DNA from 2 places in the Cupriavidus sp. NPDC089707 genome. Region 2 is predicted to be linked to the other one. Evidence: predicted binding sites of a transcription regulator. Region 2 holds the regulator's gene; the other holds the start of a gene.

Region 1 (20,629 bases), on a different contig from region 2:
AGCTCGGCGAGCGGCTGCTGGAACAATCCGCGCGCCAGCTCGGCATCGAACTGAAGGCCGTGCCGCAGTCGGTGTGGGACCGCATGATCCAGTGGACCGGCAACAAGCAGCGCGAAGACATCTTCGCCGACCTGGCGCTGGGCCGGCGCGTGCCTGCGGTGGTGGCCAAGCGCATGGAGATCCTGCTGCAGGAGCTGTCCGGCGACGTCGACAGCGCGCTGCTGGCGGCGGTGCAGACCTTTGCCGGCGAAGAAGCGCCCGCGGTGCCGATCACCGGCGACGAAGGCATGTCGATGATCTTCTCGGCATGCTGCCGCCCGATCCCCGGCGATTCGATCGTCGGCTACCTGGGCAAGGGCGAAGGGCTGCAGATCCACGTGCAGGACTGCAAGATCGCCAAGCGCCTGCACAGCAAGGATCCGGAGCACTGGATCGACGTGATGTGGGCCAAGAAGACCACGCGTGCCTTCGACGTGTCGATCAAGGTGATGGTGCGCAACGTCAAGGGCATCGTCGCGCGCGTCGCTGCGGACCTGACCGCGGCCGATGCCAACGTCGCGCACGTGGCGATGGAACAGCAAGACGGCAGCCACCAGGAAGCCACCTACATGCAGTTCATCATCCAGGTCCAGAACCGCCTGCACCTGGCCAACGTGATGCGCGGGCTGCGCCGCAACCCCGACGTCATCCGCATCTTCCGCGACCGCAATGACGGCTAGGCGGGCCTTTTAGGACTGCCCTGGCGTCGCTGTGCGGCTGTGCCGTACTACTACTTGTACGGTCTGTGGCCGCACGCCTGGCCAGGGCCGCCTAAAAGGCCCGCCCACTATTGTCTCTTTGGCGGGTAGCTGACTTCCAGGATATCGATCTGCTCGACCCCGGCTGGCGTGCGCAGCGGCACGGTGTCGCCCTCGCGTGCCTTGATCAGCGCCTTGGCGATCGGTGAGATCCAGCTGACGCGGTTGCTGTCCAGGTCCACTTCGTCCATGCCCACGATGGTGATGGTGGTCTCTTCGCCGGCGCGGTTGGCGTAGGTGACGGTGGCGCCGAAAAAGATCTGGTCGTTGTCGCCCTGCAATGAGGGATCGACCACCTCTGCCTTGTCCAGGCGGCGCGTCAGGAAGCGGATGCGGCGGTCGATCTCGCGCAGGCGTTTCTTGCCGTAGAGGTAGTCACCGTTCTCGGAGCGGTCACCATTGGATGCCGCCCACGAGACGATCTGCACCACATCGGGCCGGTCGACGTCGATCAGCTGCATCAGCTCAGTGCGCAGACGGTTGTAGCCCTCGGCGGTGATGTAGTTCTTGGTGCCAGGTGGCAGCGGCGTTGCGCCTTCGGGGAGGTCGTCGTCCTCGTCGCCAGAGGACTCTTTGACAAATGCCTTGTTCATGGTCCGGATCACATCTTCGGGTTCTCATTATAGAAAAACGCCGCGGGCAGGCCCGCGCTCGTAAAAAGATGAGAAAAAAGTGTCGATGGGGGTTCACAAATCTGAAATCTCAGATATAATCTCCTTTCTCGAGTGCGGCTGTAGCTCAGTTGGATAGAGTACTTGGCTACGAACCAAGGGGTCGTGGGTTCGAATCCTGCCAGCCGCGCCACCTATGCAGCAAGAAAAGGGCTTCCGGAAACGGAAGCCCTTTTTGTTTTTCTGCCTCCCTTTTTCTGCCTTCCCCATTGCTTGTAGTCCTCGCCCCGGCGGTGGCATTTTGCTGCGCCACGGCTTGCGCGCGTCCTTGTCGCCTCCTAGGCTCGACTCAAGGGCAGAGCAAGCCGAACCCGGAGCAATGCGCATGGAAAACGACTGGCGCGTCGAGCAGTACCGTGACATGGACGTTTACGTCCTGGTGTCGCCGCAAGGCCAGGGCAGTATCGGCCGCTGGGGCTATGAAGTCCGCGTGGCCCAGGAAGGCGTCGATCCCGCCGATGCGGGCGATACCGAAGTGCTGGTGAGTGGCTCGCAGCAGTTCGCCACGCGCCATGCGGCGGAGGTGGCGGCATTTGGCGCCGGCTATGCATTGGTGGACCGCTTGCTCGGGCCGCCGCCCGAGTGATGCCCACGCGCGTCACTTGCGTGTCGTTGCGCTCTTGGCAATGGCATATATCACGGCATGATCTATGGCCGTTGACCTGGATCATTTTTGATTCGACGCGGTATTCCTACGCTGGATGTGGAAGCGAGCGACGTCTTGCTCGCCATCGCAGCAGAAGGAGTGCCGCGCCATGCCGGAATTTGAAGGCTACAAGGTCGTCTATGAAGTGATTGCGTTGCCCAAGCGCAAGTGGGCCATCCTGATCGAGATCGCTCGCCGTAGCGATGGCATCGTTGTCGCCGGGCGGCATAACCCGTTCCCCAACCACGCGTTCGGCACCAAGCTCGAGGCGCTCGACCAGATCAACCGCTACATCGAGGCACTGCTCGCCGCGCACGAGGCCGATGGCAATGCCAGGCAGCGCGCATGATCGCGGCAGCGATTTCGCGATGAGCAGAGAAAAGACTTGCCGGATGTGTGTATCTACTGCATAATCTATTTCTTCGGACGCGGGGTGGAGCAGTTGGCAGCTCGTCGGGCTCATAACCCGAAGGTCGCAGGTTCAAGTCCTGCCCCCGCAACCAACGCCTTTCGCGGCATTCGCCGCAACCCTTCAAGGCGTTGTTCTCAAGGCCGACCGGCCTGATTCATTCCCTGCTTCGAACTGAGTCTGCGAACCGCCGCGATGATCTCACGCGTGGTGCTTGCTCGCCGTCAGGCCGGCAATCGTTGCGCCGCCTGCAGGAAAGTATCGCGCACCAATGCCTGGTCTTCGCGCTCGGCCGCTTCCGCGCGCTCACGCAACCGCTTGGCCAGCACCGCCAGCGTGCCTTGTGCCTGCGGACCGCCTGCCGCCTGGCATTTGGCCACCGCCTCGCGCATCACGGCATCGAGCTCGGCGCCGACATCGGCACCATCGAAGGCGCTCACCGACAGGGCTGAAATTCGTTCCAGATAGAGATTGACCAGCGCTTCGTCGTGTAGCGGTTCGGACATGTCTTCTCCTTGGCGATGACGGGAACACAAAAACCATTGTAGTGGAGCTGGCGCCTGCGCAAGCTCAAACAATAATGATTCTTGTTCGAGCGATATCAGGGTTCACATACAATACGCGTTCACGACGCGTCCGTCAGGCGCGCGCGCTTTCCCCATTCTTGCCCAAAGGTTGTCGCCACCATGTTGCTGCAGATTCCAGACGTACTTTCCAAGGTCCAGGTGGCGCAGGTCCGGCAGATCATCGACGCCGCGCCGTGGGCCGATGGCAATGAAACCTCGGGCTACCAGTCGGCGCTGGCCAAGCGCAACCTGCAACTGCCCGAGGGCTCGCCCGCGGCGCGCCAGGTTGGCGACCTGATCCAGGATGCGCTGGGCAACAATGCGGTGTTCTTCTCGGCGGCACTGCCGCTGAAGGTATATCCGCCGCTGTTCAACCGCTACGAGGGCGGGCACACCTTTGCCAACCATGTCGACAACGCGATCCGCTATCTGCGCGGCACCAGCTTCCGCATCCGCAGCGACCTGTCTGCAACGTTGTTCCTGACCGAACCGGACCAGTACGACGGCGGCGAACTGGTGATCGAGGATACCTACGGCCAGCAACGCGTGAAGCTGCCTGCCGGGCATATGGTGCTGTACCCGGCCACCAGCATCCACCACGTGACGCCGGTCACGCGCGGCGCGCGGGTGTCGTCGTTCTTCTGGATCCAGAGCATGGTGCGCGACGACGGCCAGCGTGCGCTGCTGTTCGAGATGGACGGGCGCATCCGCCAGACAGCGCAGGAACTCGGCCAGTCGCATGAAGCCGTGATCGGCCTGACCGGCGTCTATCACAACCTGCTGCGCCGCTGGGCGGACGCCTGAGCGCTGCCAGCGCCCGGCGCCGGGATAACCGGCGGGGCGCTGCGTCGATGCAGGGAAGGGCGCAGCTATTCGTCGCGCCGTCGTCGCATCTGCAACTGCTCGATCGGGGAAGGCTGGATGCGGCGCCGTGCCGGCCGCAGGGCACGGTTCGGCCACAGCACGTAGTTGGTGTGCGGGTCCAGCGGCTTGCCGAGGTACGAGACCCAGACCTGCACGCCGTGCTCGGTCTCGGCGATCACGGCCGCGACGGCACGCGCCGCGGCGGAAGGGGACTTGAGCAATTCCGCCAGGGCTTCGACGCCCTGCACGACATGGTGCTTTACCCCTGAAAACCATGCGTACTGACGCATGGCGGACAACAAACGCTTGGTCATGAACGCGACTCTGGTGTGGTTGGAAGTGCGAATGAGACTGCTTCCCGTCCGATTTGTTCAACGGAAGCTTGCGGACGCCAGTATGACTGTGCGTGCGCTCCCACGCATTCGGTGCGTACCCTGAGTCCGGCGCTTTTACCGGAGAGTGGTGGTGGCGTCACGCGACGTGCGCCGGCTCGGGGGCCAAGGCAGAGAGTACCATTGCCAGCCGGTCGAGCGCCGGATCGATGTCGAGCAGGTCGATGGCGCCAAAGCCGAGCAGCAGGCCGGCGCAGGTTGGAGGCGGGGTGGCGTAGAAGGGGTCGAGCGTGGCCAGTTCCAGGTCCGCGAGGCGTGCCATCGCCACCAGCGCGTCGGTAGCCACCGGCACGCGCAGCCGCGCCGACTGGTGAAAGCCCGCGATTGCCGGCAGGGCTTCGAGCCAGGGTGACAGGTCGCTGTGCAGCCGCGCCAGCAGCCGCGCGCGCCGCTGCGCATGGCGCGCGTGCGAACGCCGGATATGGCGCAGCAGGTGTCCCTCCGACAGGAATCGCGCCAGCGCTTGCTGGATCAGCGTCGGGGTGTACCAGTCCATCAGGTGCTTGACCTTGCGTGCCGCCGGCATCAGCCATGGCGGCACCACCAGGTAGCCGCCGCGCAGGTTGGCCAGCAGCGTCTTGGAAAACGTGCCCAGGTACACCACGCGCCCGTTGCGGTCCAGCGTCTGCAGCGCGTCCAGCGCTTGCCCGCCATAGCGGAACTCGCTGTCGTAGTCGTCCTCCAGGATCACTGCGTGGCGGCGCGCGGCCCAGTCGAGCAGTGCCTGCCGCCGCGCCAGGCTCATCGGCACGCCCAGCGGCGACTGGTGCGACGGCGTGACGAAGACCAGCGTCGCCTCGCCGGGCAGTGCCTCCACCACCAGTCCTTCGCCGTCAACCGGCACCGGCACCACACGCGCGCCCAGTCCCTGGAACAGCGCGCGCGCCATCGGGTAGCCGGGATCCTCCATGGCCACCACGGCGCCCGGCCCCAGCAGCAGCCGGGCGGCCAGGTCGATACCCTGCTGCGCGCCTGCAGTGACCAGGATATCCGTGGGAGCGCTCTGCACGCCGCGGGTGAAGGCGATATGGGTGGCAATGGCCTGTCGCAGCGGCATCTCGCCACATGGATCCGCGGGCCCGGGCGGGCGCTGCCGTTCCGCTGCCAGTGCCGCGCGCACGCAGCGCGACCAGGCTTCATGCGGGAAGCGCGTGGTGTCGGCCTGGCCCGGCTGGAACGCATAGCGCGCACCGCCTGCCGGCCCGAGGAAGGGCGTCTCCACCGCCATCCAGCGCTGCACCGCCGGCGGCAGTACCGGCGCGGCGGCGATGCGAACCGGCTTGCGCGCCAGCCCCTCGGCGACATAAGTGCCGTCCCCCACGCGGGCGTGCAACCAGCCTTCGGCAACCAGCCGTTCATAGGCCGTGGTCACGGTTTTGCGCGCGACGCCCAGTTGCGTGCCGAGCAGCCTTGTGGGCGGCATGCGCGCGCCGGCATCCAGGCGCCCGGCCTGGATGCCGGCGCGGATCTGGTGAACGATCTGCGCGGTAAGGTCGCCGGCGTGGTCCAGCGCGAGATGGAACTCCATGGTTGTGGCCCTGAAATTGGTCTACCGATTTTGCCGCAAATTGGCGGTGTACGGAGCCAATCGCAAGGCCTATCTTTGAGTCCAACGGGCCAGCGCCCGCCAATTTCTCAACCGGATCCCTGGAGAATCGACATGGAAGAACGCATGAACTGGCAAGACGTGGCCCCGGATGCCTACAAGGCAATGGTCAGCGTGGAGATCTATCTGGCCCGCTGCGGGCTGGAAAACAGCCTGAAGGAACTGGTGAAGATCCGTGCCTCGCAGATCAACGGCTGCGCCTTCTGCCTCGACATGCATGTGACGGACGCCCGCAAGCATGGCGAGAGCGATCGCCGCCTGAGCCTGCTGCCGGCATGGCGCGAAGTGAGCTGGTTCACTGCGCGCGAGCGTGCCGCGCTGGCCTGGACCGAGGCGCTGACGCTGCTGCCGCAAAGCCAGGCGCCCGACGCCGACTACAACGCGGTGCGCGAACAGTTCTCGGAAAAGGAAATTGCCGACCTGACCTTGCTGATTTCGATGATCAATGCCTGGAACCGCTTCGGCGTCGGCTTCCGCCGCCAGCCGCCGGCGCTCTGAGCATAGCGCCACGCTTGCCGACGCGGCCGGTCGATTGACAAGCCGCGGCGTGCTGCACTAGCTTGTGCCACAGAAGCTGCACCTATGGCAAAACCGCCGGCGCGCCGGCAGGGAGGCATCGTGGCGATACGGCAAGACGCGGAAACAAGTGGCGGCGCGGAAAGCGGCCCGGCCCCCGAGGATGTCGTCGAGGCCCGCCTCGATCGCGGCAAGTCCATCCGGCAACAGTTACCTCGCGGCGCGCACGAGGCGCTAGGCAATCTGGATCGCGATCCCGTCAAGCTGCTCGAGATCAGCAGCGAGGGGCGCGTGCCCCGGCTGGTGCCGCTGCGCTACGGCCGCATGCTGGAATCGCCCTTCGCCTTCTACCGCGGCACTGCGATCATCCAGGCGCACGATCTCGCCGGCACGCCCGACACGGGCCTGACCATGCAGGTCTGCGGAGACGCCCACGTGGCCAACTTCGGCGGCTATGCCACGCCCGAACGCGCGCTGCTGTTTGACCTCAACGATTTCGACGAAACCAGCCCCGGTCCGTGGGAATGGGACCTGAAGCGGCTGTGCGCCAGCTTCGTGGTGGCCGCGCGCCATTTGCGCCATCCCGCCGACACCGCCGACGACCTGGTGCGCCAGGCGGTACGCAGCTACCGCGACCGGATGCAGGGCTACGCCGAGATGGGCATGCTCGACACCTGGTACGACCGCATCACGTTCGAGCGGCTGCTGGAAGAGGAGGCCTCGCCCAATGTGCAGAAGCGCATCCGCCGCGGCATCGAGCGCGCGGCCGACCGCACCCACGATGCGCTGCTGCCCAAGCTGGCCGAACGCGTCGAAGGCCGCTGGCGGATCCTGGATGCGCCGCCCGCCGTCTTCCATGTGCGCGGCAAGCAGACGCTGCTCGATCCGGGCGACGACTGGCTGACCGTGGCCGATCCCGAACAGACGCTGGAACAGTCGTTCAAGGACTACCTGTCGACGCTGGCGCCCGACCGGCGCCGGCTGCTGGGGCATTTCACGCGCCACGACCAGGCCTTCAAGGTGGTCGGGGTCGGCAGTGTGGGCACGCGCTGCATGATCCTGCTGATGATCGACCAGCACGACAAGCCGCTGTTCCTGCAGGTCAAGGAAGCCACGCGCTCGGTGGTGGCGCGCTTCTTCAAGGGGCCGGCGGCCGCGCATGAGGGGCGCCGCGTGGTCGAGGGCCAGCGCCTGATGCAGGCGGCCAGCGACCTGTTCCTGGGCTGGACCAAGGGGCCGTTCGGGAGGCACTTCTACATGCGGCAGTTGCGCGACATGAAGCTGTCGCCCCAGCTCGAGCTGATGGATGCCGAAATCTTCGGCCGCTACGCCGCGCTGTGCGGCTGGGTGCTGGCGCGGGCGCATGCCAAGGGCAGCGGGCTGGCCGCCGAGGTCAGCGGTTACCTGGGACGGAGCGACCGGATGGCCGATGCGATGGTAGGCTATGCCAATGGCTATGCCGACCAGGTCGAGCGCGACTATGAGCAGTTCGTCGCCGCCTGTCGGTCGGGCCGCCTGGAGGCGCGCACCGACGCCGACATGGCGGGAGAATTTCGCGTATAGCCGCGTATAGCATAACCGCCGTCGCGGTGCCCGTTTGGTTCATGCTTTGCCAGGAGTCTGCCCATGAAAGAAGACACCCTGCTGCAACTGATGGCCGAGGTCGAGAAGGAAGACCCAATCGACTACGCCGACCTGCCATTCGATGACCGCGCGCTGCGCCAGCTGGCGTGCCGGCTGATCGCCGAGCGCTCCGAGCGGATGGAAGCGTCCGGCATGCCGATGGAAGCGCTGCTGGCCACGATGTGGGCCTCGACCGCCAAGCTGGTGCTGGAAAACCTGGTGCTCAACGCGCGCTTGTTGACGCTGCAGGGCATGCCCGAAGATGCCCAGGCACTGATCGATCGCATTGCGCGCCAGTCGCGCGGCGGACCCGGTCGCGAGTCCTGATAGCCATTCGTTGCGATGTGCCGCAGCCGCCACTAGCTGCGGTGCGTCGCCCATTTCGCTAAAATGCCGGTTTTCGCCCGGCCGGCCCGCTGCGCCCGTCATCGTGCGCGCCAGGGCGGCTAACCAGGAGGATTTCGGGTGATCAAGTGGATAATCGTCGCGGGCTACCTCGGTGCCATCCTGTATGTGCACTTCCGCGGCAAGGTAAGGCTGAAGATCTGGCGCCAGTTGCTGGACCATTCGGCGCTGGTGGCGCCGATCAACTGCTTCATGTATGCGTTCTCTGGCGTGCCGCGCACGCCGTACATCCCGGTCGATAATTTCCCCGACCTGGAAAAGCTGCGCGCCGCGTGGCCGGAGATCCGCGACGAAGGGCTGGCGCTGGGCGCGATGCGCAAGATCAAGGCCGCGGACAAGAACGACGACGCCGGCTTCAATTCATTCTTCAAGTACGGCTGGAAGCGTTTCTACCTGAAGTGGTACGAGGCCCAGCACCCGTCGGCCGAGACGCTGTGCCCCAGGACCGTGGCGCTGCTGCGCGAGTTGCCCAGCGTGAAGGCAGCGATGTTCGCCGAGCTGCCGCCGGGCGGCAAGCTCAATCCGCACCGCGACCCGTTCGCCGGCTCGCTGCGCTATCACCTGGGTTTGTCCACGCCCAACGATGACCGCTGCTTTATCGAGGTCGACGGCGAGCGCCACAGCTGGCGCGACGGCGAGGGCGTGGTGTTCGATGAAACCTACCTGCACTGGGCCGAGAACCGCAGCGAGACCAATCGACTGATCCTGTTCTGCGATATCGAGCGCCCGATGCGCTATGGCTGGGCCATGAAGTTCAACCACTGGATGGGCCGCAAGGTCATGACCGCGGCCAGCTCGCCCAACGACGAGCACGACCAGACCGGCATGATCAACAAGCTGTTCCGCTTTGTCTGGCTGGGCGGGCAATATCGCCGTCGCTTCAAGGCGTGGAACCGCCAGCTGTACTACGTGGCCAAGTTCGGGCTGATCGTGGCGGGCGTGGCCCTGATCGCGTACCTGTAACCACAAGAGAGCCGGCGCAAGCCGGCTCTTTTGCTGTGGGGACTGACCTGATGGAGATCCCAATGCGTGTCCGATCCGCACTGTGGCTGGTCGCCGCCAGCCTTGGCGCCGCTGCCTGCGCAACCACGCCGAGAGGCCAGGGCGCAGCGCCACCGGCCAGCCCGGCGCCCACGGTCGGCATGCCCAATCCGGCTTCGGTCAACTGCGCCCAGCGCGGCGGCAAGCTGTCGATCGTGTCGACGCCCGCCGGCCAGACCGGCATCTGCACCTTTCCCTCAGGCAAGCAGTGCGAGGAATGGGCGCTGATGCGCGGAGAGTGCGCGCCGGGCTGAGGCGCGTGCCGCCCGCGCTTCAATTGCCGCCGCGGCGGCGCTCGTTGCCCAGCGCCTCGTAATGCGCGCGCTTGGCTTCGTACATGCGGCTGTCCGCCACCTTGACCGCGTCGGTCAGGCGCGCGCCCTGCACGCAGGTGGCGTGGCCGATGGAGAAACTCAGGCGCACGCCGGGATAGAAGGTGTTGTTCAGCTCCACTACCTTTTCGATCTGCTCGACCACCGTGGCGGCGCCGCGCTCGTCGCGGCCGGGTAGCAGCAGCATGAATTCGTCGCCGCCGATACGCGCCACGCAGGCCTGCTCGCCCACCGCTTTCTTCAGCACCTCGCCGGTGCGGCGCAGCAGGCCGTCGCCGTCGCCGTGGCCGAACTGGTCGTTGACGACCTTCAGCCCGTTCAGGTCCACCGCCACCACGCTGACCGGCCACGGGCCCTTGCGGCCCAGCCGCGCCAGTTCGTCCTCATAGTAGGCGCGGTTGTAGAGCTTGGTCAGCACGTCGTGCTTGCCCAGGAACTCGACATAGGCCTCGGCCTTCTTGCGCGCGGTGATGTCGGTCAGCGACACCAGCACCTGGTCCCAGTCGGCCTCGCAGCCGGGGAAGACCGACCACTGCATGAAGACGTCGACCTGGCGGCCGTCGAGCGCGTAGTTGATGACTTCGCGCTGCTGCCACAGCTTCTCGTGCCAGAGGTCGATCAGCTGCTCGGCAAAGTGGATGCGCATGTCGTCGCGGAACACGTCGCCGAGGCGCGACAGCAGGATCTGCTTGGACTCGGCGCCGAACATCAGCAGCGTCTGCCGGTTGACGTCGAGCACGCGGATTTCCTGCATGCAGCGCGAGACGAAGTCCGGATGCACGTTGAGGAAGGTGCGGAAGTCGGTGATGCCGGCCGCGCGCACTTCGTCGAGCAGCACCTTGACCGCGCTGAAATTTTCCACCCACAGCGACACCGGCGAGTGTTCGAACAGGCCCACGGCGTATTGCTCGCTGCGGCGCAGCTCGCGTTCGGTGCGCACGCGCGCGGTGATGTCCTCGACCGACAGCAGCACGCGCTCCCAGCTGCCTTCATGGCCGGGCATCACCGTGGCTTCGAGCCGGATATCGAGGCGTTCGCCGTTCAGCGTGTAGTTGACGGTCTGGCTGGCAAAGCGGTTGCCGCCGTCCCAGAGTTGGCCGAGTTCTTCCACGTGCTGGTCGAACATGTCGTCGCGGAAGACCGTCTCGAGGTTGGCGATGAGGTCATCGAGGTCGGCCGCCCGGAACAGGTCTAGCGTGCGCTGGTTGACGTCGATCACGCGGATCAGCGACGAGCATTGCGCCACCTGGTGCGGATTGGCGCGCAGGTAGGCGCGCAGGTCGGTGACCCCATCGCGGCGCAGCTGTTCGAAATGGACCCGCACGTCGCTGAAGTCTTCCAGCCACAGCGACACGGGGGCGAGTTGGAACAGCGTCTGGTAATCGTCGAAGCTGTTCCCCGGCTCGGTGCCGGCAGGGCGGTTGCGCGATGCCGCGGATGGACTGCTCAAGGCCACTCTCCTTTGTTCTTGTTCCCGTCTGGTGGCGGGGCCTGGCAGTGTTTCCGGGGACCAGCCGAGGCCACGGCCGCCGCGCCAGCGCACTAGGATAGGCGAGGCGGCGGCAAATGGGGCAAACCGGTCGCAAAAAGCAGGTCAGTCCGGCCAGGCGGTCGCGCGCGTGTTGCAAAAATGCGCGCGCCCCCCGCGCGTGGCTAGCCAGCCAGGCGGTGCACCACGCCGGCCAGCGTGGCCAGTGCGCGCTCGATCTGCGTCGAGCGTGGCGTGCCGCAGTTGATGCGCAGGCAATGGTCGAAACGCCCGGCGTTGGAGAACATCACCCCGGGCATGACGCGGATGCCGGCCTGCAGCGCCTGGTCGAAGACCGCCTCGGACGATACCGGCGCGGGCATCTCTACCCACAGGTGCATGCCGCCGCGCGGCGAGCCCAGCCGCGTGCCGGCCGGAAAACTGGCCGCCACCGCCTGGGCGAACCATTCGCGCTGCAACTGCAGCCGCGTGCGTAGCCGGCGCAGGTGCCGTTCATGCGCGCCGCTGGCGAGGAAATCCGCCGCCGCCATCTGCGACAGCATCTCGTTGGGCCGCGACAGCCCGAACTTGAGCATTTCCACGCGCGGCTGCCATTTGCCGGCAGCGATCCAGCCGAGCCGCATGCCCGGCGCCAGCACCTTGTGCAGCGAGGCGCAGTGGATCACGTTGCCGCTGCCATCCCAGGCCTTGGCCGCCGCCGGCTGGGTATCGCCGTCGGCGGTGGCGGAGAAGCAGTCGTCCTCGATCAGCGCGATGCCGCGCGACTCGCACCACTGCACCAGCCGCGCCTTGTGCGCGTCCGGCATGATGCAGCCGAGCGGGTTCTGCAGGTTGGGCACCACCGCCACCGCGCGGATATTGTCGTAGTGCTGCGCCGCCAGCTCGAGCGCCTCGAGCGACATCCCGGTCTGCGGGCTGCACGGGATTTCCAGGGCGCGCATGCCGAGGCTTTCGAGGATCTGCAGCAGGCCATAGTAAGTGGGCGATTCCACCGCGATCACGTCGCCAGGGCCGGCCACCGCGCGCAACGCCAGGTTGAGCGCCTCGGTGCAGCCGTGCGTGATGACGATCTCCTCCGGCGCCAGCTGCATCCGTGCGTGCAGCGCCTGGCGCGCGATGGCGCCGCGCAGCGGCGCATGGCCTTCCGGTTCGACCGCCTCGCCGAACAGCAGCGGATGCCGGCGCAGGGCGCGCGCCGCGGCGCTGCGCAGCGCATCGGCGGGATACAGCGCGGGCGCACAGTAGGCGCCGCCCAGGTTGGTATGGACATGCTGGTGCTGGCTGCGCGCCAGCAGCCCCGAAATGCGCTGGTGGATGCCGACGTACTGCGCGGGATCGGGCAGGGCGGCATCGGGTTCGGTCAGCGGTGCCAGCGGCGCGCGCACCGGTGCCGCGACAAAATAGCCGGCGCGCGGGCGGGCTTCGAGCAGGCCGTCGCTCTCCAGCTGGCGGCAGGCCTGCAGCGCCGTGGACAGGCTGACACCATGCAGTCCCATCAGCGCGCGCACGGAGGGCATGCGGTCGCCGGCGGTCAGCGTGCCGGATTCGATGGCGCGGCGGTAGTGGCCGGCAACCTGGCGGTAGAGCGGGGTGGATTCCATGGGCGGCATGGTGGCGCGGATGGCCATTGGGGTACAGATACAGATGCGGGGTGTCTGTATCGTAACAGCCTCGGTTTTGGCTCGCTGTTCCGGTAGGGGTTGCGCGGGGGTGTGCCTGCCGCGTGCGGAGGCCGGCCGATAGTCTGGAGGCCTGAATCTGTTACCGGAGCCAAGCCATGCCAAGCGTATCGATCGACCCTTCAGAGGGCGTCTTGCCGGCGTCCGCCACGCGCCTGTCCGCCGGCCAATGCCTGCTTCTGCGCGTGCCGGCGGGCACGGTACTGCACGCCGGTGCCGGCCGGATCGAGGTCAGCGGCCCGCCGCAATGGCTGGCCGAAAGCTGGCACGTCCCGCGCTGGCGCCTGCGCGAGGGGGAGTCGCTGACCCTACCGGAACGCGGCTGGCTGCAGGTCGCGGCGCACGGCGATGCCGCCTTTACCATCGCCATGCCGCCTGGCATGCTCGCGCGCCTGGGGGCGCTGGCAGGGTGGCGCAGACGCCGCATGCCGTCGCCATGGCGGCACCAGCCGCAACCGATTGCCGACCCGGCGCCCGAAAAACTATAAAATTGCGCTCCGGCCGGCCTGGCACATTGGTGTGCCCAACCCCCCGGCCGCAGTTCCCGGGTTCCCCATGCTACGTCTAAGTGAAGTCAAACTCCCGCTCGACCATACCGAAAGCGACCTGGATGCCGCCGTGCGTGCCAGCGCCGCGCAGATCGGCGTCAAGGGGGACGGCCTGATCGGCTATACCGTATTCCGCCGCGCGCACGATGCGCGCAAGCGCTCCGATATCAAGCTGACCTACATCATCGATATCGAAGTCAGCGACGAAGCCGCGGCGCGCAAGCGCATGGCCGGCAAGCCCAACTGGAGCGAGACGCCCGACATGGAGTACCGCTTCGTCGCGCGCGCGCCGCAGGGCGGCCCCGCGCTGCGTCCGGTGGTGATAGGCATGGGCCCATGCGGCCTGCTGGCCGGCCTGATCCTGGCGCAGTCGGGCTTCCGCCCGATTGTCCTGGAGCGCGGCAAGGAAGTGCGCGAGCGCACCAAGGACACGTTCGGCCTGTGGCGCAAGAGCGTGCTCAACCCGGAGTCGAACGTGCAGTTCGGCGAAGGCGGCGCGGGCACGTTCTCGGACGGCAAGCTGTACAGCCAGATCAAGGACCCGAAGCACTATGGGCGCAAGGTGCTGAACGAGTTCGTGCGCGCCGGTGCGCCGGAAGACATCCTGTACAAGGCGCGCCCCCATATCGGCACCTTTCGGCTGGTCAGCATGGTCGAGAAGATGCGCGCGGAGATCATCGAGCTGGGCGGCGAGATCCGCTTCGAAACGCGCGTCGACGATATCGACATCGACGGCGGCCAAGTGCGCGGCCTGAGGCTGTCGAATGGCGAGTACCTGGAAGCCGACCACGTCATCATGGCGGTCGGACACAGCGCGCGCGATACCTTCCAGATGCTGCACGACCGCGGCGTGTTCATGGAGGCCAAGCCGTTTTCGCTGGGCTTCCGCATCGAGCATCCGCAGGGCCTGATCAACCGCAGCCGCTTCGGCAAGTTCGCCGGCAACAAGCTGCTGGGCGCGGCCGATTACAAGGTGGTGCACCACTGCAGCAACGGGCGCTCCGTGTACAGCTTCTGCATGTGTCCCGGCGGCACGGTGGTGGCGGCGGCGTCGGAGCCGGGCCGCGTGGTGACCAACGGCATGAGCCAGTACAAGCGCGCCGAGCGCAATGCCAACGCCGGCATCGTGGTCGGCATTACGCCGGAGGACTATCCGGGCGGCCCGCTGGCTGGCATCGAGTTCCAGCGCAAGTGGGAAGAACGGGCGTTCGAGCTGGGCGGCAGCAACTACAACGCGCCGGGCCAGCTGGTGGGTGACTTTATCGCCGGCCGTGCGTCGACGTCGCTGGGCTCGGTCGAGCCTTCGTACAAGCCCGGCGTGACGCCGACGGACCTGAGCACGTCGTTGCCCGACTACGTGATCGAGGCGATCCGCGAAGGCATTCCGGAGATCGACAAGAAGCTGCCGGGCTTCGCGCTGCATGACGCGGTGCTGACCGGCGTGGAGACGCGCACCTCGTCGCCGCTGCGCATCTGCCGCAACAACGACGACTACCAGAGTATCAACGTCAAGGGCCTGTACCCGGCGGGCGAGGGCGCGGGCTATGCCGGCGGCATCTACTCGGCCGCCATCGACGGCATCGAAGTGGCCGAAGCGGTGGCGCTCAGCATCGCCGGCGGCAAGCAGGCCTAGTTTTGCCGCAGGGGTTGCTGAAGATGTGCCGCGGCGCCCAGCGCCGCGGTGCGCCCGCTGGCGAAGCACGCCGTCAGCAGGTAGCCGCCGGTGGGCGCTTCCCAGTCCAGCATTTCGCCCGCGCAGAATACGCCTGGCAGCGCGCGTAGCATCAATCGCTCATCCATCGCCTCGAAACGCACGCCGCCGGCGCTGCTGATGACCTCGTCGATCGGGCGTGGCCGCAGCAGGCGCAGCGGCAGCGCCTTGAGCGACACGGCCAGCGTGCCGGGATCCTGCATCGCATCTTTCGTCAGGCATTCGCGCAGCAGCCCGGCCTTGACGCCGGTAATGCCGAGCCGGCTTTGCAGGTGGCTGGACAGCGAACGCGAGCCGCGCGGATGGTTCACGGCGTTGCCGACCTGTTCGGCGGTGTGCGCGGGCAGCAGGTCGAGGTGGATGACCGCGCTGCTGTCGGCTTCGATCCGGTCGCGGATCGGTGCCGACAGCGCATAGACGAGGCTGCCTTCGATGCCGGTGGCGCTGATGACGAATTCGCCCTGGCGGTAGTGCGCGTTGCCGTCGCGATCGGTCAATGCGATCGCCGCCGGTTTGACCGGCGTGCCGGCGAAACGGTCGGCAAACGATTCGCTCCATGCCACATCGAAGCCGCAATTGGCTGGGCGCAGCGGCGCGATATCGACGCCACGGTCAGCCAGCCGCGGCACCCACGCGCCATCCGATCCCAGCCGCGCCCAGCTTGCGCCGCCGAGCGCCAGCACCACGGCACGCGCGGCCACCGACACGTCGCCATGCGGCGTGGCGAAGCGCAGCAGGTGCGGTGCGCCCTCGTCCAGGTCCAGCCAGCCCAGCCAGCGATGGCGCATATGGAACTGCACGCCGGCTTCGCGCAGCCGGTGCAGCCATGCGCGCAGCATCGGCGCGGCCTTCATGTCGGTCGGGAAGACGCGGCCGGAGCTGCCGACGAAAGTGTCGATGCCGAGCCCGTGGACCCACTCGCGCAGCGCCTGCGGGCCGAAATCCGCAAGCATCGGCGCGATCTCCGCGGCACGGGTGCCATAACGGCCGAGGAAGGCGGGTTCCGGCTCCGCATGTGTGAGGTTCATGCCGCCCTTGCCAGCCATCAGGAACTTGCGCCCGACCGACGGCATCGCGTCATAGACCGCCACGCTCACGCCCTGCGCCGCCAGTACCTCGGCCGCCATCAGCCCGGCCGGGCCGCCGCCGATGATGGCGACGTCGGGGCGGTTGGAAAGCGAAGGGGAAGGATTGGCGAGGGACATTGGCGGTCGGGCGAGGGCAGGGGTTGCTTCCGCCGCGGATTATAGATCCTGCGGCAGCGCTAGAATGACGGTTTCCCCGGTATTGCCATCATGTCTCCCGCTGTCACTTCCGCAGACGCCGCAGATGCGGTTATTGCCGCCACCCGCCACTGGCTTGAACGCGCCGTGATCGGGCTCAACCTGTGCCCCTTTGCCAAGAGCGTCTATGTGAAGGAGCAGGTGCGTTACGTGGTCAGCACGGCGACCTTAGCGCCGGATGTGCTGGATGAACTCGAGCGCGAGCTCCGCCTGCTCGATGAGGCGGATCCGGCAGAGATCGACACCACGCTGCTGATTCTGCCCGACGCGGTGGCCGATTTCCTCGACTACAACGACCTGCTGTACTTCGCCGACCGCCTGCTTGGTAGCCTTGGCCTGGAAGGCACACTGCAGATCGCCAGCTTTCATCCGCAATACCAGTTCGCCGATAGCGGGCCGGACGATATCGAGAACTACACCAACCGCGCACCGTATCCGATCCTGCACTTGCTGCGCGAGGACAGCATCGCGCGCGCTGCGGCGGCCTTTCCGGATGCGGCGGATATCTACGAGCGCAACCAGGCAACCATGCGCCGCCTGGGGCATGCAGGCTGGCGCCGCTGGATGGCGGGCGAGGACGAAGATAAAACCGAAGCCGAAGGCAAAGTCGCCGGCAAGAACCCGCCCGCGAAAGACTGAGTTACGCCGGCTCGGCCCGCGTGGCTGGCGTGGCCGGCGTGGCCGATAGCGGGTCGGTGAAGAAGCGTTCGTTCATCTCTTCCAGCCCCAGCGTTTCCAGCACGTTCTGCAGCCGCTCCGCCGGACGCCGGCGCGGCAGGTCCTTGTACTGGGCGATGATCAGCTCGTTCTTCATCGAATGTTCCCAGCCCACCAGCTCGGTCACGCTGACCTGATAGCCATGCGCTTCCAGCTGCAGGCAGCGCAGCACATTGGTCACCTGGCTGCCGAATTCACGCGTATGCAACGGGTGGCGCCAGATCTCGGTCAGCGGGTTGCCGGCCAGCAGCTTGCCCTTGTTCTTGCGCAGCACGCTAGCCACTTCGGCCTGGCAGCAGGGCACCAGCACGATGTGCTGCGCATGCTTGGCCAGCGCGAAGCGGATGGCGTCGTCGGTGGCGGTATTGCACGCATGCAGCGCGGTGACCACGTCGATGGTCGGCGGCAGTTGCGGCGAGGTGATCGAGTCGGCCACCGACAGGTTCAGGAACGACATCCCGGGAAAGCCCAGCCGCGCTGCCAGCCCCTGCGAGGTCTTCACCAGTTCCTCGCGCGTCTCGATGCCGTAGAGGTGGGAATCGTCCTTCAATGCCTTGAAGAACAGGTCATACAGGATGAAACCGAGGTATGACTTGCCGGCGCCATGGTCGGCCAGCGAGACGCGGCCGCGCTCATCCTTGACCTGCTGCAGCAGCGGCTCGATGAACTGGAAAAGGTGGTAGACCTGTTTGAGCTTGCGCCGGCTGTCCTGGTTCATCTTGCCGTCGCGCGTCAGGATATGGAGTTCCTTGAGCAGTTCGATGGACTGGCCGGGGCGGATTTCGTGGGTATTTGACATGGGGACTGCACAGGCTGCGGGACGCGGCGCGCCGCGGGAATGCCGACAGTTTACCGAAAAGTCCGGCGATGCCCCGCCGGCCATGTTCCTGCCCACCCCACCTCGGCCGGGATCGTTGTTCGCTCAAGTTTTGCCGCCTCGCTGCCGATGGTCATGGATCGATAACAAGTGGAGCGCCAGCCGTCCGGGCACGCGCTGTCCGCCAGCGCGGACAGGCCGCCGTGGCCGATCGCCATGCAGCTCCGCAACCAATGTCAGGGGACTCATGATGCACGAGTCGGGTTTGCGCCTGGAGCTGACCGAGCCAGGCGAGCAGGTGCATGCGCGCTACACACCGGAGCCAGGCAGGCTGGCGCCGGATCACGCCAGCCTGAAGCAGTGCCTGGACAGCCACGGCTGGGCCGGCGCCAGGCTGGACGCCCGCGCTGTCGCGCAGTTCCTGCAGCAGTGCCAGCGCGCCGAGCATGAGATCGACGCCGCCATCGGTGTCCTGGTCGATGGCGCGTTCGAGCTCGATATCACGGAAGACTGCCTGGCCGTACGGCTCACGCTGCTGCCCGCCGAAGGCGGCCGCCCGGTCACGGAGGACGATATCCGCCGCGCCGTCGCGGAGCGCGGCGTGGTCGCGCCGATCCAGGCGCTGGCGCTCGACGCCGCGCTGGCCGAAGGCCGCTGCGAACTGCGCACCATCGCCGCCGGCGTAGCGCCGCGCCAGGGCGAGGCGGCGCGCTTCCTCAACCTGCTGCAGCCGCGCAAGCCGGTGCAGGCCGATGAAGAAGAGTCGCGCGTCGACCTGCGCGACCTTGGCAACCTGCTGCTGGTCAGCCCCGGCATGCCGCTGATGCGCCGCATCCCGGCGGTGGCCGGCAACGATGGCAGGGACGTGTTCGGCAAGCCGGTGCCCGCCGATCCTGTCGACGATGCGCCCTTTGCCGAGGGCCTCACCGGCGCCGCCGCCGATCCCGACGACCCCGACCTGCTGGTTGCCGTGATCGCCGGCGCGCCGGTGGCCGGCGTGCATGGCATCGCCGTCAGCCCGGTGGTTCAGGTGGAGGCAGTCGACCTGCATTCCGGCAACGTTGCCTTTGACGGCACGCTGCGCGTGGCGGGCGATATCCGTACCGGCATGTCGGTGCGCGTCAGCGGCGACGTGCTGGTCGAGGGCACCATCGAAGCCGCCGACATCGAGGCCGGCGGCAATGTCGTGGTCAAGGGCGGCATCATCGGCAAGACCGAGACCGGCCGTGCCGACGGCGGCATCAGCCGCGCCAGCGTGCGCTGCAAAGGCGCCGTCAAGGCGCGCTTTATCGAGAATGCCGTGGTCGAGGCCGGCACCGAGGTGAACGTCGACAGCGGCATCCGCCAGAGCGATGTTGCCGCGGGCGAGCGCATCGCGGTCGGCGGCCCCGGCGTGCAGGGCAGCATCAGTGGCGGGCGCACGCGCGCCATGCTGGCGGTGCGCGCCGCGGTGCTCGGCAGTCTCGCCGGCAGTGCCACCAGCGTGCAGGTCGGACTGAACCCCTATGCCGACGCGCAACGCGTCGCGCTCGAGGCTGACCGCCTGCGGCTGCTGGAAGAGCAGAACAAGGTCAAGCAGCTGGTCGCGTTCTTTGCCAAGCATCCGGAGAAGGTCGTCGGCGACTTGCGCGAAAAGGCGCGTGCCACGCTGTTCAAGCTCTCGCGTGACCTGTTCGAGCTGGAAAGCCGACTGACCGAGCTTGGCCAGCAGATGCAGCCCGCGGCCGATGCCGTCATTGACGCGGCACGGCGCATCCATGGCGGCGTCACGCTGCAGGTGGGCAGCCGCGTGCTCAAGGTGATGGAAGACAAGCCAGGTGGCCAGATCCGCCTGGTCGACGACCGCATTGCGGTGACGTGAGCGGGACCTGAGCGGGACCTGAGCGGGACCTGAGCGGGACCTTGGCGGGAGCCTTCTCCGCTCCCGAATTTGTACTATCCTGCAGGTATGTCCTGGGGTGCCGCAGGATGGGCGAGAGAGCTAGTCTCGGGCAGTGAATGCAGAAGCGGACCAGCAAACTGTGGAAGCGTTACACGGAACCGACTCACGTGGCACTTGAGATACCGGAAGGCCAGCCAAAGCGGCTGGCCTTCCTGCTTTTGCCCCCATGTGCATCGCGGCGATCCGACCTACACTGAAGGTGCAACCAGTCTTTCACAGGAGGTTGCTATGACTGCCGTACTGATCACAGCACTGGCGCTGATCGCCCTGGTCGCCTGCGCCGCCTTTGTTATCTGGGTCATGCGCGAGAAGAACCCGACGCTGCTGCAGCAGCAGGAGCAGTCGGTGCGCACGTGGTTCGACCATATGATCCACCGCCACTAGCGCAGCACCGCAGCTTAGCGTGCCGCAAGAGCCCGCCGTGCAGGCGGGCTTTTTCATGGCGTCGGCCCAATGGCGCGGCCTCATGCCGCCGACAGGCGCAGTTCGTGCAGCCCGCTGCGCTCGACTCGCGTGCCGAGCGCGCGGCCTTCGTACGCAAACATCGCCAGCAGCCATGCGATGTCGACTTCGCC
Region 2 (8,856 bases):
TACAGTAGCGCGCACCGCACGCGTGGCTCCTTGGCGGCCCTTGCCATACCCTGCTGCACATTCCTGCACCGCGACCAGCATGTTCCTGGCACGGCTGAAGACGAGACGATAGAAATTGCTGTTCATAGCTTGGACTTCTGATTCTGTTGCTGATCTGAACTGCGAATGCGGTACGCCGGCCCCTGCTGATGGCCAATGTGATGCGGCTTCCCCTGGCGCAAGCGGAAAAAAACCCAGGCCGCACTGGACGAACGCCCTGGGGGAGCAGAGAAATGGACGAGCCTGCGGGGAAAGCCAGCTCATCCGCAGCAGCGTCAACCCACTGACACTGCTACGGATGGCATTAACTCACTCCGCCGTGACTGCGGTCTATAGGATTAATCCGAAAATGGATGTGCTTTTTCGGAATCGAAATTCGAGACCGTCAGTGCGAACGGCACTCGTACAGGTACGCCAGCACGTCCCAGTATTCCAGGCTGACCTCGCCGAATTGCAGCGTGATCTGGAGGTAGGCCGACAGGGCCGCGTGGAACCCTGCACCGTAGGATGCGGATCGATCGTGCTTAACACGGTTGCACAGCCATGCACAGTAAATTCAATTAAATCAATAACTTACCGTACTTGTAACCCCGATGATAGGCCGAACTGCTAGTAGTGACTTTTTGTCGCTCGGACAAAAGGTTACCCGCCCTATAGGGCGGAACCGGGCGCATCAAATCTCCACCAGATGCCCAGCCGCAAGGCACAACAAAACAAAAAAAGCCCCCTACCGAAATCCAACCACCACCTCAGCACTCCGCCCCTGCAAAACCGGCACCAGACTCCCCTGCCCCGGCACCCGGAACGCAAACACAAACCCCTTGGTAGCATCATCCCCGGAGAACGCTGAAGTCTGCCCCTCGGCCTGAGGCAACATCACACACCGCTGCGCATTGCAGAGATATGCCTGCAGCTCTAAAGGCGGCGTCTGCGCGAAGCGATAACGCCACCGCACCGTAGTAATCACCCCTTCGGACTGAGGTAACACCCCTGCTGGCTGAATAGGCGCCGATACGGCCCGCTGCCCCCGCCCATGCAACGCCGGCCCATTGACCGACCCGGTCCACGCATGCCGCGTCCCACCTTCATTCGCCGCCCAGGCACACGCAGACACCGCCACAAGCGCGAGACAGGCGCCGCGCGCCAAGCCAGCCATCACAACAACCCACGCAACTGATTCCGCAACCGCGTAATCGCCTGCCCCCGGATCTGGCACACTCGCGACTCGGTCACATTCAGCACCGCCCCGATCTCCCGCAGGTTCAGCTCCTGGTCATAGCACAGCGACAGCACCAGCTTCTCGCGCTCGGGCAGCCGGTCGATGGCGCGGATCAGCGCCTGGCGCATGCCACTCTCCATCAGCACCGCCAGCGGATTGCCGTCGTCGCTGCCGCCAAGATGGCGGTCGAGGAAATCCTCTTCGCCGGAGCGCTCGAAATCTTCGTAATGGAGCAGCTGGCAGCCATAGACCTCGTTGAGCAGGACCTGGTATTCGTCCAGCGGCATTTCCATTGCCTCGGCCACCTCGGAATCGAGCGGCGTGCGTCCGAGCTTCTGCTCGAGCGAGCGCTGGGTGCGTTCGATGCGCCGCGTGAACTGGCGCAGGCTGCGCGACTGCCAGTCGTTGGCGCGCACCTCGTCGAGCATGGCGCCGCGGATGCGCTGGCTGGCGTAGGTCTCGAAGCGCGCGCCGTGGGTGTCTTCATAGCGCTTGGCGGCATCGAGCAGGCCGATCATGCCGGCCTGGATCAGGTCGTCGATCTGCACGCTGGCAGGCAGCTTGGCGGCCAGCTGCAGGGCGATGCGACGCACCAGCTGTGCGTGCGCCTTGACCACATCGGCCTGGTCGAGCTTTCCCTGGATCGTGTACATGGTGCAATTCTCGTGAATGCTGGATTGCTGGACGGGCGCGCCACGCGGCGCGCCGGCTGGCTCAGGGTCTGGTTCGTTGGTAAGGCATGGCTCGGGCGGGGCTCATGCCGGCACGGGCGTTGCGGCGGGGGCTGGCGCCTCGGCGCGCAGCGGCCACCCGCCGATGCTGCCGGCGGTGCGGCGCAGCGCGCTGGTCGCGGGGGCGGCCGGGAAGGCCTCCACCACGCAGCGGCCGAGCTGCACGCCGCGCGCCACCAGCGGATCGGCCGGCAGCCAGCCGGCGCACAGCACTTCCACGCCCAGGTACTGGCTGGCGGTACGCGCCAGGTTGCGCAGGATCGCGTGCACGGCGGCCTCGGTGGTGGCCATGTTGACCACCAGGTGGAAGCGGCGCCAGGCGTACAGGTGGTGCAGGCGCTTGATGCAGGCGTACGCGGCGGTGATCGACGCCAGTTCCGGGCGCATCACGATCACCACGTTGTGCGCGCCGCCGGCAAAGGGCGACAGCGCGCCGTCGGCATCGGCGGTGGCATCGATCAGCACGCTGCGGAAGGCCGACAGCGCCGCAGCCGGCACCTCAAGCCCCGCGCGTTGGCGGCCAGCCGGCAGCACCGATACCGCGCCGCCGGTGCCGGCGCCCGCCGCGGCTTCCAGTGGCAGGCGTCCTTCCTGCACGTCGGCGAGCGTGCCGGCCGGGGTCGCGCCGGCAAGCCGGGTTGCGCGCGCCGTGGCCGGGTCCTCGTCGAGCAGCAGCACGCGCTCGCCCTGCATCGCCAGGGCGTGCGACAGGCCTAGCGCCACGGTGGTGGCGCCGGCACCGCGTTCGCTGGCGACCACGGCGATACGGCGCGTGGTACGCGGCGCCAGCATGCGCCGCAGGCTCTCTGCCTGGTCCATGGCAAGGGTGCTCACTGCAGGGCTCCCATGGTATCGACTCCCATCGCATCGGCCCGCATCGCATCGACCACCTCCACGGCAGCGGCAGGTGCCGCCGCCGTGCGGCCGGGATAGTTCTCCAATACGTCGAGCAGCGCCAGCATGCGGCCCATGCCTTCATTGAGCACGGTGCCCGGCACCGCCGTGCCACCCCGCACGGTGCGGCCAGCCAGCCGTGCCAGGAAGGCCGGGGCGGTCGCGGTCGGCGCGTGTTCGAGGCGCAGCACGGACAGGCCAAGCTGCAGCGCCGCGAGTGCGGCACTGGCGGCGTGCCCGGCTTCGGCATCCTGCGCGAAATGGTCGGCGGCATGGCGCAGCGTGCGCAGGCGCGTTTCGGCGGTATCCGACCACGGCGCCCAGTGCGCCACCTGTGCCGCGTCCGGCGCCAGCGCGGGGTCGCACAGCAGGTAGCGGGTATCGAGCAGTTCGCCGCTAGCGCGGTCGACCAGGCGCACCACCACCAGGCAGGCATCGATGCCGCCTTCGGGGGCGCCCCTGCCGCGGGCGGGGCTGTCGGGCACGCGCACTTCGGCAGTGGCGAGCCAGCGCACAGCCTCGCGATCGCGCACCTCTGCGTCGCCGACGGCGTGGAAGGTCAGCGTATCGGCGAGCGCGTCGAGCTTCCAGGCGGCGCCTGCGCTGACCACGCGCACGGTCTTGCGCGCGCCCGCGATCCAGCGTTCGCCCGCCTGCTGCCAGCGCGCCAGCGTGGCGGCGGACGGCATCGCGTCGACCAGGTTGACCACCTTGCGCGCAGCGCTCATGGCGGCACGCAGGTTAGCGGCCTCAGCGTCGGCCTCGCCCAGCGGCTGGCCGGCGCGGCCGGCGGCGGTGACGGTGGCGGCCAGCGGCGTGCCATCGCGATCGCCCAGCCACAGCGTGTGCTGCAGCGGCTGCGGCGTGCGGCGGCCGGGCACGCTGACCGGCAGCGTGGCTGCCAGCGCCAGCACGTACTGGTCGCAGGCGCGGTTGACATCGCGGCAGACGGCTTCGCGTACCTGCTGTGCCATCGCGCGCAGCACGGTATCGCCCGCGGTGCGCTGCTGCCACAGCGAGCGCGCCAGGTCGAAGCCAAGGCCCGCGCCATTGAGTTCCGCGACGCACTGGCCCAGCGCATCGGCGCTGTCGGTCAGCGAGCGCAGGACGTCGTCGGCGCCGCCCTTACCGCCATTCCCACCGTTCCCGGCCTGCTCGTCCGCGACGGTCTGGCGGCGGCGCGCGGCGTCGGCATCGGCGAAGACCGAGCCGCGGCGCGGCGTCAGGAAAGCGCGTTCGACCAGCGCGGTGCCGCTGGCCAGTTCCAGGTGCTCAGGCACGCGCTGGCCGGTGGAGGCGTAGAACACCGGCAGGCGGTGGCGGATCACCACATCGAGCACGGAGCCCAGGTGCGTGGCCTCATCCAGCTTGCTGATGATGCAGCCGTCGATGCCGCCGTCATCGGGCGCGGCATCGTGGCGGTAGGCATGCACGACTTCATTGAGCGTGTCGCCGTGGCTGGCGCCGTTGAGCAGCAGCACGCGCTGCACCGGCGCGGGCACGCCGGCCAGCATGGCGATCTGCTCCGACAGGCTGCGGTCGCGCTGGCTCATGCCGACGGTGTCGATGATGACCAGATGCTTGTCCTTCATCGCCGCCAGCGCAAAGCGCAGGTCGGCGGCGTCTTTCACCGCATGCACCGGCACGCCGAGGATGTCGCCGTAGATGCGCAGCTGCTCATGCGCGCCGATGCGGAAGCTGTCGGTGGTCAGCAGCGCCATCTTGTCGGCACCGTGGCGCAGCACGAAGCGCGCCGCCAGTTTGGCGGTGGTGGTGGTCTTGCCCACGCCGGTGGGCCCGATCAGCGCCAGCACGCCGCCCTGCGCGAACAGGTGGTCTTCGTCGCCAAGCACCGGCACCTTGCTGGCCAGCTCCTTGCGAATCCACGTCATCGCGGCGGGACGGTCGTAACCCAGCGGCAGGCGCGCCAGCAGCGTGCGCGCCAGCTGGCCGGAGAAACCCGCGCCCACCATCCATTCAAACAGCGATTCGCGCAGCGGGTCGCTGGCGGCAACGCCGTGGCCCGCCGCGGCGGGCGCATTGCCGATGCCGGCAAGCTGGCGCTCCAGCATCGCGCGCATCGACTGCAGCTCGCCGCGCAGGTCGCCGATGGCAGGCGCCTCCGGCACGGCCGTCGGCGGCGCGGGCGGCACGTAGGTTTGCGCGCCGGCCGACACGCTGCCCAGATCGGCATCGCGCATGGCGACGATCTCTACGCCGCCTTCGACGGTGCGGTTGGACAGCACCACGGCATCGGGGCCCATGGCTTCACGCACCTGGCGCATGGCTTCACGGCCGTTGGCGGCGACAAATTTGGCTACGCTCATCGTTATCTCTGTCGTGGGCTCTGTTGCTTGCACCTCACGCGCCGATCATGGCCGTGATGCGGATATTGCGGTTGTCAGGCACTTCGGCGTGCGACAGCACCCTCAGCTGCGGCAGCGTGCGGCGCAGGAAGCGCGCCATCAGCGGGCGCAGCTGCGACGGCACCAGCAGCACCGGGTCCAGCCCCATCTGCTCCTGGCGCGTGACCGCGCCCTGGGTCTGCTGCAGCAGCGCATCGGCCAGCCCCGGCTCGATGCCGCCGCCGTTGGTCAGCGCGTGCGACAGCACCCGCTCCAGCCCGGCGTCGAGGCCGATTACCTGCAGGTCGGCGTTGTTCGGGAACAGCTGCTGCGTGATGGCGCGGCCCATCGCCACGCGCACCATCGCGGTCAGTTCGTTGGGGTCGCTGATCTTGGGCGCGTGCTCGGCCACCACGTCGAGGATGGTGCGCATGTCGCGGATCGCCACGCCTTCGTCGAGCAGGTTCTGCAGGATCTTCTGCAGCGCCGTCAGCGAGATGGTCTTGGGCACCAGGTCTTCGGTCAGCTTGGGCGCATCCCTGGCGATGCGGTCCAGCAGCGCCTGCACTTCCTGGCGGCCGAGCAGTTCGGCCGCGTGCATGTGGATCAGGTGGTTCAGGTGCGTGGCGACCACGGTGCTGGCATCGACCACGGTATAGCCGTAGGACTGCGCCTGCTCCTTGATGCCCGCATCGATCCACACCGCCGGCAGCCCGAAGGCGGGGTCGCGCGTGGCCGCCCCCGGCAGCGTGCCGCTGACCTGCCCGGGGTTGATCGCCATCCACTGCCCCGGCATGGCTTCGCCGCGGCCGATCTCGACGCCCTTGAGCGTGATGCGGTAGGCGTTGGGCTTCAGCTCCAGGTTGTCGCGGATATGCACGACCGGCACCAGGAAGCCGATTTCCTGCGCCACCTTCTTGCGGATGCTCTTGATGCGGCCGAGCAGTTCGCCGTCCTGCGCGCGGTCGACCAGCGTGATCAGGCGATAGCCCACTTCCATGCCCAGCGGGTCGACCAGCGCGACGTCGTCCCAGCTGGCTTCGGTCGATTCCTGCGCCACTGCAGGCGTCCGTTCCTCGCGCTGCTTCACCTGCTGCTGCGTCGCCGCCTTGCGCGACAGGTAGCGGCCCATCCAGACCAGCACGCCGGACAGCAGCAGGAAGGCGAAATGCGGCATGCCCGGGATAATGCCCATCAGGCCCATGATGCCGGCGGTCAGGTACAGCACGCGCGGGTTGGAAAACAGCTGCCCGGTAAGCTGTTCGCCAACGTCCTGCTCATTGGCCACGCGCGACACGATCACGCCGGCCGCGGTGGAGATCACCAGCGCCGGGATCTGCGCGACCAGGCCGTCGCCAATGGTCAGCAGCGTGTAGTTGTGCACGGCGGTGCCGAAGTCCAGGTCGTGCTGCACCATGCCCACCACCATGCCGGCGGCGAGGTTGATGAACATGATGATCAGGCCCGCCACGGCGTCGCCGCGCACGAACTTGCTGGCACCGTCCATGGCGCCGTAGAAGTCGGATTCCTGCGCCACCTCGGCACGGCGCTTCTTGGCGGCGGCTTCGTCGATCAGGCCTGCATTGAGGTCGGCATCGATCGACATCTGCTTGCCAGGCATCGAGTCCAGCATGAAGCGCGCGCCCACCTCGGCGATCCGGCCCGCGCCCTTGGTGATGACCATGAAGTTGATCACCACCAGGATCGCGAACACCACGATGCCGACGGCGAAGTTGCCGCCCACCAGGAAGTGGCCGAACGCTTCCACCACCTTGCCGGCGGCGTCGGGGCCGGTATGGCCTTCGAGCAGCACCACGCGGGTGGAAGCGACGTTCAGCGACAGGCGCAGCAGCGTGGTAAACAGCAGCACCGCGGGGAACGCGGCAAAGTCCAGCGGCTTCTGCGTGTACATGCTGACCAGCAGCACCATGATCGCCAGCGCGATATTGAAGGTGAACAGCAGGTCCAGCACAAAGGCCGGCAGCGGCAGGATCATCATCCCGAGGATCATGATGATCAGCAGCGGCCCCGTGAAGGCCTTCATCTGGCCGGCCGAGCGCAGGCCAGGCAGGTTCAACAGCGAGCTCAGAGCGTTCATGCGCGGCTTTCCGGTACAGCGAGTTCATCAGGCACCAGCAGGTCCGACGGCGCCTGCGGCTGCGGGCCCTGCGAGTAGTGCCAGTGCTTCAGTTGGTAGACCCAGGCCAGCACTTCGGCCACGGCGGTATAGAGTCCTGCGGGAATCTCGTGGCCCAGCTCCACGTGGCGGTGCAGCGCGCGCGCCAGCGGCGGCGCCGACATCAGCGGCACGCGGTGCTCGGCGGCCAGCGCGCGGATGCGCGCGGCGACTTCGCCGGTGCCCTTGGCCACCACGCGCGGCGCGCCCATGCGGCCTTCTTCATAGCGCAGCGCCACGGCGAAGTGGGTGGGGTTGGTCACCACCACGTCAGCCTTGGGCACTTCGGTCATCATGCGACGGCGCGCCATGGCGCGCTGCTGCTGGCGGATGCGGTTCTTGATATGCGGGTCGCCCTCGCTCTCCTTGAATTCCTGCTTGACCTCTTCCTTGGTCATGCGCAGCTTCTTGAAGAACTCCCAGTACTGCCACGGCACGTCGATGGCCGCCACCACCAGCAGCGACAGCGAGACCACCAGGCAGCAGTACAGCACCAGGTCGACCATGTGCAGCAGCGCTTCCTGCACCGGCGCGTTCATCAGCGCGATGGCTTCCGGCAGGCGCTGCCACAGCACCCAGGCCCCGACCGCGCCAACCAGCAGCGACTTGGCCACGGCCTTGAGGAGCTCGACCAGCGAGTGGGCGGAAAACATGCGGCCCAGCCCGGCGATCGGCGACATGCGCGAGAACTGCGGCGCGAACGCCTTGGCCGAGAACACCCAGCCACCCAGCATCAGCGGCGCGGCCAGCGCGGCAACGCCGAACAGCAGCAGCAGCGGCAGGAAGGCAAGCAGGCTGTCCCACACCATCAGGGCAAAGCGCGACAGCATGCGCGAGGTATCGAAGGCGGTTTCCCGCTCGAAGCGCAGCGCGCCCTGCATGACCTGGTTAAGGCTGCGGCCCATGTGGCCGCCCAGCGTCCACAGCCCGACGACGCCGGCGATCAGCATGATGAACGTGGCCAGCTCGCGCGAACGCACCACCTGCCCCTCCTCGCGCGCCTTTTCCAGGCGCCGGGGTGAGGCGGGTTCGGTTTTCTCGAGATCGCTTTCTTCGGACATCCACGCTCCGTGCGAAGCGGCAAGCCGCTATTCGTCAGGACGGATTATCGAAGCGTGGGGGGGTTCCCATTCAGGGGAAAAGGCGGGGGATTTGGGTGTTGTTTGGGAAATGGGGGTGATTGGGGGTTAACGGCGGGGTGGGTGGGGGACTTTAGGGGAAAGTGGAGAAGGCGGCGACTAGCGGGTGGCTTGAAGCAAGCCCGTGCCATGGACGAACTCCCTCTGGCCAGCGCTGTGCTTGCTGCTGTGGGCTGGCGGTGGACAGTTGGCCGAGTTCGGCCAGTCTCCGCCATTGCCATTTGGGCGGCGAGCGACCGCTTTGCGGTAGTGAACTGACGCCGCCTCGGTTCCGCGAACTCGCACGGCGACATATCCGTGTTTGGAGTGGGGC

What was found. The regulator FliA, encoded in region 2, starts transcription of late flagellar genes. The targets are predictions, from matches to a motif close to CTAAAGTTTNNNNNNNNNNNGCCGNTA.
Region 1: a site for FliA is predicted at 18,218-18,244, ahead of ACIP1U_RS03300 (DUF342 domain-containing protein). Genes of this name have one in related genera too.

Annotation. Positions count from the first base shown of each region.
Region 1 covers NZ_JBIVHB010000001.1:665,251-685,879, forward strand. The annotation lists gene ACIP1U_RS03190 (RelA/SpoT family protein) at 1-719, shown strand, start outside; gene greB (transcription elongation factor GreB) at 827-1,390, opposite strand; tRNA gene ACIP1U_RS03200 (tRNA-Arg) at 1,525-1,601, shown strand; gene ACIP1U_RS03205 (hypothetical protein) at 1,794-2,054, shown strand; gene ACIP1U_RS03210 (hypothetical protein) at 2,224-2,463, shown strand; tRNA gene ACIP1U_RS03215 (tRNA-Met) at 2,542-2,617, shown strand; gene ACIP1U_RS03220 (hypothetical protein) at 2,748-3,029, opposite strand; gene ACIP1U_RS03225 (Fe2+-dependent dioxygenase) at 3,210-3,893, shown strand; gene ACIP1U_RS03230 (hypothetical protein) at 3,959-4,267, opposite strand; gene ACIP1U_RS03235 (PLP-dependent aminotransferase family protein) at 4,425-5,873, opposite strand; gene ACIP1U_RS03240 (carboxymuconolactone decarboxylase family protein) at 6,006-6,449, shown strand; gene ACIP1U_RS03245 (DUF2252 domain-containing protein) at 6,534-8,030, shown strand; gene ACIP1U_RS03250 (hypothetical protein) at 8,094-8,417, shown strand; gene lpxO (lipid A hydroxylase LpxO) at 8,556-9,458, shown strand; gene ACIP1U_RS03260 (DUF333 domain-containing protein) at 9,521-9,790, shown strand; gene ACIP1U_RS03265 (diguanylate cyclase domain-containing protein) at 9,810-11,318, opposite strand; gene ACIP1U_RS03270 (PLP-dependent aminotransferase family protein) at 11,522-12,958, opposite strand; gene ACIP1U_RS03275 (hypothetical protein) at 13,135-13,524, shown strand; gene ACIP1U_RS03280 (NAD(P)/FAD-dependent oxidoreductase) at 13,592-15,217, shown strand; gene ACIP1U_RS03285 (TIGR03862 family flavoprotein) at 15,214-16,500, opposite strand; gene ACIP1U_RS03290 (DUF1415 domain-containing protein) at 16,591-17,217, shown strand; gene ACIP1U_RS03295 (class I SAM-dependent methyltransferase) at 17,219-18,094, opposite strand; gene ACIP1U_RS03300 (DUF342 domain-containing protein) at 18,360-19,973, shown strand; gene ACIP1U_RS03305 (hypothetical protein) at 20,283-20,438, shown strand; gene ACIP1U_RS03310 (CapA family protein) at 20,519-20,629, opposite strand, start outside.
Region 2 covers NZ_JBIVHB010000039.1:1,044-9,899, forward strand. The annotation lists partial or broken gene ACIP1U_RS31485 (filamentous hemagglutinin N-terminal domain-containing protein) at 1-126, opposite strand, end outside; gene ACIP1U_RS31490 (flagellar protein FlhE) at 767-1,195, opposite strand; gene ACIP1U_RS31495 (RNA polymerase sigma factor FliA) at 1,195-1,911, opposite strand; gene ACIP1U_RS31500 (MinD/ParA family protein) at 2,014-2,808, opposite strand; gene flhF (flagellar biosynthesis protein FlhF) at 2,820-5,210, opposite strand; gene flhA (flagellar biosynthesis protein FlhA) at 5,245-7,326, opposite strand; gene flhB (flagellar biosynthesis protein FlhB) at 7,323-8,465, opposite strand.